DNA from 2 places in the Lactobacillus sp. M0403 genome. Region 2 is predicted to be linked to the other one. Evidence: predicted binding sites of a transcription regulator. Region 2 holds the regulator's gene; the other holds the start of a gene.
The links. The regulator LexA, encoded in region 2, represses DNA repair genes until DNA is damaged. The targets are predictions, from matches to a motif close to CNAACANNTGTTNG.

Region 1: a site for LexA is predicted at 1,203-1,216, ahead of recA (recombinase RecA). Genes of this name have one in related genera too.

What each region holds. Positions count from the first base shown of each region.
Region 1 is NZ_JACFQV010000004.1:42,289-44,701, forward strand. It holds gene recA (recombinase RecA) at 6-1,118, opposite strand; gene H3T48_RS05865 (ABC transporter permease) at 1,271-1,930, opposite strand; gene H3T48_RS05870 (osmoprotectant ABC transporter substrate-binding protein) at 1,930-2,413, opposite strand, start outside.
Region 2 is NZ_JACFQV010000002.1:176,160-178,572, reverse strand. It holds gene H3T48_RS03410 (ABC transporter ATP-binding protein) at 1-238, opposite strand, end outside; gene H3T48_RS03405 (YneF family protein) at 310-525, opposite strand; gene H3T48_RS03400 (DUF896 domain-containing protein) at 595-867, opposite strand; gene lexA (transcriptional repressor LexA) at 1,012-1,635, shown strand; gene H3T48_RS03390 (nucleoside phosphorylase) at 1,904-2,413, opposite strand, start outside.

The sequences.
Region 1 (2,413 bases), on a different contig from region 2:
CAATTTTAGTTACTTTTGTTGTCGGTTTCCTTTTTTTCGGAAACCTCCTTTTCAGCATTCTCGGCTTCTTTAGCCTTTTTGCTTTTAACTTTTTCAGGATCTTCACGCTCAGCAATTGACTCTTCATCAATTCCATAAGCCTGCCTTACCTTCTGTTGAACTTCATCATAAATATCAGGATGGTCTTCAAGATATGCCTTGGCATTTTCACGCCCTTGACCAATTCTTTCATCGTTATATGAATACCAAGAACCCGCTTTAGCAACAATATCTTTATCAGCGGCCATATCAAGTAATTCACCACTTTGTGAAATACCCTTGCCGTACATCATATCAACTTCAGCAACTTTAAATGGCGGTGCAACCTTGTTTTTAACCACTTTAATTTTTACTCGGTTACCAGTAATTTCGCCACCAGTTTGCTTGATTTTTTCTGCTCTTCTAATCTCTAGTCTAATCGTAGAATAGAACTTAAGGGCACGGCCACCAGGAGTAGTTTCTGGATTACCAAACATAATACCGACTTTTTCACGAATCTGATTAATAAAAATTGCAATCGTTTTTGTCTTATTAATGTTTCCTGACAGCTTACGTAAGGCCTGACTCATCAAACGAGCCTGCAAACCAACGTGACTGTCACCCATTTCACCATCAATTTCTGCTTGAGGTACTAAGGCAGCTACAGAGTCAACAATTAAAATATCAATCGCGCCACTCGTAATCAGTGTGTCCGCAATTTGCAAACCTTCTTCACCAGTATTTGGCTGGGATAGGATAAGTGAGTCAACATCAACACCTAAAGCTTCCGCATATGCTGGATCCATTGCGTTTTCCGCATCAATATACGCAGCCGTTCCGCCACGCTTTTGCACTTCAGCTACAGCGTGCAAAGCAACCGTAGTTTTACCTGAAGATTCAGGTCCATAAATTTCAACAATTCTGCCTCGCGGATAGCCGCCAACCCCAAGAGCTGCATCTAATGCAAGCGAGCCGGATGGAACGGTTGAAATTTTGGTATCCGCCTTGTCGCCCATGCGCATAACGGCACCTTTACCAAAATTCTTTTCGATTTTTTTCAGCGCATTTTCCAATGCAGCCTGCTTTTCATCTTTGGCCAAGAATTTTTTCCTCCTCTAGTATCTAGTCCTCAATTTAGTACTTACTAATTATACTTTGATTTAGTGTATATTTGCAAGAAAAAGCGAACAAATGTTTTAAAATTACTTTCTTACTAATAAGTACGCCAGAACTAACAATAATTTTTTGCAATTTAATTTCTTAGCCCTTTTGGTTGCAACCATTTTTGTAAAAAGTTCAGAAGTAAATCTGCCAAAATTGCCATTAACGCGGTTGGCAATGCACCTGCTAAAATAATTGCACTACCGTTAGTTGCATTGGTACCACGGATAATTATATCGCCTAATCCTCCTGCACCAACAAAAGAACCAATTGATGTGATTCCAATTGCAATCACGAGAGCATTTTTTAATCCGGCAATAATTACTGACATTGATAACGGAAGTCGCACCAGATAGAGCAACTGCCATTTAGTCATACCCATCCCTTTACCTGAGTCAATGACATTTTTATCAACACTCTTCATTCCAGTATATGTATTTTTAATAATTGGCAATAAAGAATAGAGCGTCACCGTCACTATTACTGTCATTACACCTAGTCCCATCGCAATCATAATTATTGAAAGCAATGCAAGTGACGGAATAGTTTGAATAAAGTTGGCAATTTCTACAACAAAGTTACCTAAGTGTGCATTTCTAGAAATAAAAATTCCAATGGGAATTCCAACTACAGCAGCAAACAGTACACCGTAAATCGAGATTAAAAACGTACGGTTAAATTGTTGCAAAACGTAACTGCCATTGTGCTGGTAATAATAAATAAATTGTTGCCACAAACCTAATTTTGACATTATTTTTGCCCCCTAAAGTAATTGTGCTTGACCAAGAATTGATGAGCGACAGTAGCAGGCTCAAGTAATTTATCATCCACTTGATAATTCATTGCCCTAATTTCATGGACATTAATATTACCTACTAATCTACTTAAAAGCGGCTTCAAATCTGGATGCTCACGTAAAAGATAGTTATTAATCAACATCCCGCAGTTATATGGTGGGAAAAAGTGCTTATCATCTTTTAGTAAGTGTAATTTATAGCTATCAATCCGGCCATCAGTTGAATAGCCTAAAATGACATCCATCTTTCCACTCTTCAAAGCTGAATATACTAATCCGATATTCATTGGGTGTGCTTTTGAAAAGGTAATGCCATACGCTGTCTGAAAGGCAGGATAACCAACACCAGGAGCATTGACCCATTCGGATGCAACTCCGAAAGAAAACTTATCCTTCACCTTTTTCAGATCAGAAATATTATATAGATGATATTTTTTC
Region 2 (2,413 bases):
GACGACGCCAAAAATAGCGGAAAGCATATAAAACTAACGCAGCTAGTACAATGGCTAAGATTAAAGTCGCATATTCTTGCCAAGAAATATGACCTTTATCTAATTGATCAGCCATTAAACCCAAAATTCTTGGTGGTACTAAGTTAATTATTGAAGTTAGTGCTAGAAAAGCAACACCGATTAAATAGCGTTTCTTTTCCTTTTTAAAAAACCAGCCTAACTTAAAAAATATACCCATTTTTCACCTGTCTTTCAAAATAAAAAGGCGGAAGAAATAATCCTCCGTCTGATGTCAATCTAGTTAAGATTTTATTTTTGATGTTTCATCATGTTCATCACTTGGTTTACCTTTTTAGCAGAAGGTTTTTGACCCATTTGTGACATCATGGCAACAATCATATCTTCACTGATTGGTGGATTATCTTTAAAATATTTCTTCATGTATGCTCTAGCACCATAAAAGCCGCCAATAAGACCTATTAGCAGCGCTACAATAATTAATACAATTGCTAATCCTAAATTCATAAAATAATCACCTCAATTTGTCCAATAGATATATCTTACCTAAAAAATAAGTAAATTAAAAGCTATAAATCAGTCTTTTCTCAAGCCTTTCTTACGCTGTGCTTTTTTTGCTTTTTCGGAAGTTACTTCTTTACCATTTTTATCTACGATAACCAAGTCTTCGACATCTTGTTTAAAGCCAGCACGGAAATTTCTGATAAATTCTTTGTGAAGTTTTTGTCGCTCCTCTTCTTCTTCTTTAGTTAATCCCTGAGCTTCTTTCTTATGGTATAACTCATTGATTCTATCAGTTAGTTTTTTTTCTTGTTCTTCAGTTAATCTTTGTTCATTATTTTCAGTCATTTTTGCACCTCTCATTTGTAAAAGTCTACCTTACTTTTTGGATAAAAAAAAGAATAATTATTTAGAACGCCTGTTTGTATTAGGCAACATTATTTGTTAGAATGTAGTTAATACAAAGAATTAACTAACGAATGGGAGAAAAAAATGACCAATAAGCAAAGTTCTAAGCAACTACAAATTCTTCGTTATATATATGATACCGTTGAAAAACGCGGATTCCCTCCCACTGTTAGAGAAATTTGCCAAGGAGTTGAACTCTCATCAACTTCTACGGTTCACGGTCATCTTTCTAGACTAGAGAGAAAAGGCTTAATTGTTAAGGACGCAACTAAGCCTCGAGCACTAGAAATTACAGAAGAAGGCAAAAAGGCACTTGGCGTCAAGCCTACTGATATTCCCGTTGTTGGTGATGTCACAGCAGGTCAGCCAATTTTAGCCGTTGAAGATATTGAAGATTATTTCCCACTTCCTCCCGATTTAGCTAATGATGCTGGCGACTTATTTATGCTACGAGTTCACGGCGAAAGCATGATTAACGCTGGTATTTTAAACGGAGACAATGTGATTGTCCGTAAACAAAGCTCTGCTATTAACGGTGAGATTGTTGTTGCAATGACCGATGAAAATGAAGCAACCGTCAAGCGGTTCTATAAAGAAAAAGATCATTACCGTTTACAGCCAGAAAATGATACTATGGCACCAATACTCTTGAACAGCGTTCATATCTTAGGTAAAGTGGTTGGCTTATATCGAAACAACATTATTTAGAAACTATTTATTACACCATTGAAATTTACGAACTAGTTTTATTCGGAATTCAATGGTTTTTTTCTACATTTTTGAGTCGCATCTAAATAAAGCAGAAATGCAAAATTTGTCCTTTTATCTTTCCACAGCAATTATTAAAATGTAATTCACAAATTTTTGAAGTTATTTCGGTATTAAATGCTGTTATATCAATATTTGTTTTAAACTTTGTGAAATACAACATGGTTTCACATCAGTTTCACACTTCCGTTTTTCACAAAGTTGGAAATTAAATGTTGGCTATAATATTTGCTGCCAAATTAATGGCTGCTTCACGAGCATCACTGCCCCAGCCTCTTTCGTCATGATTTTCTAAGTCTTTGAGAGAATCTGCTGTAAATAATATTTGTGCAAAATCTACCCCTCTAAATTGTGCGCACGCAGCCATTGCTGCACATTCCATCTCTACACAAGAGGCCCCCAGTTCTTGGGCTTGCTTTACTTTCTTGACAGTTTCCCTAAAGAAACCATCAGTTGTCCAGGTAGTTACTTCTTCAACTTTAAAGCCTTCTTGATTCAGTAACTTTTTTGTCTTTGTTAGAAACCTTGAGTTTAAATCAATATATGTTCCTGGTTTCATATAATGAAAGGATGTGCCCTCATCTCTAATAGCTCTTGTAGGCAGTAGAAAATAGTTTTCCGGTAAATCAATTAAACAGCCTGCAGATCCTATTGCTAAAATTTGCTTGACACCGTAACTTATTAACCAATCCAATAGCATCACAGCAGCTGCAGCACC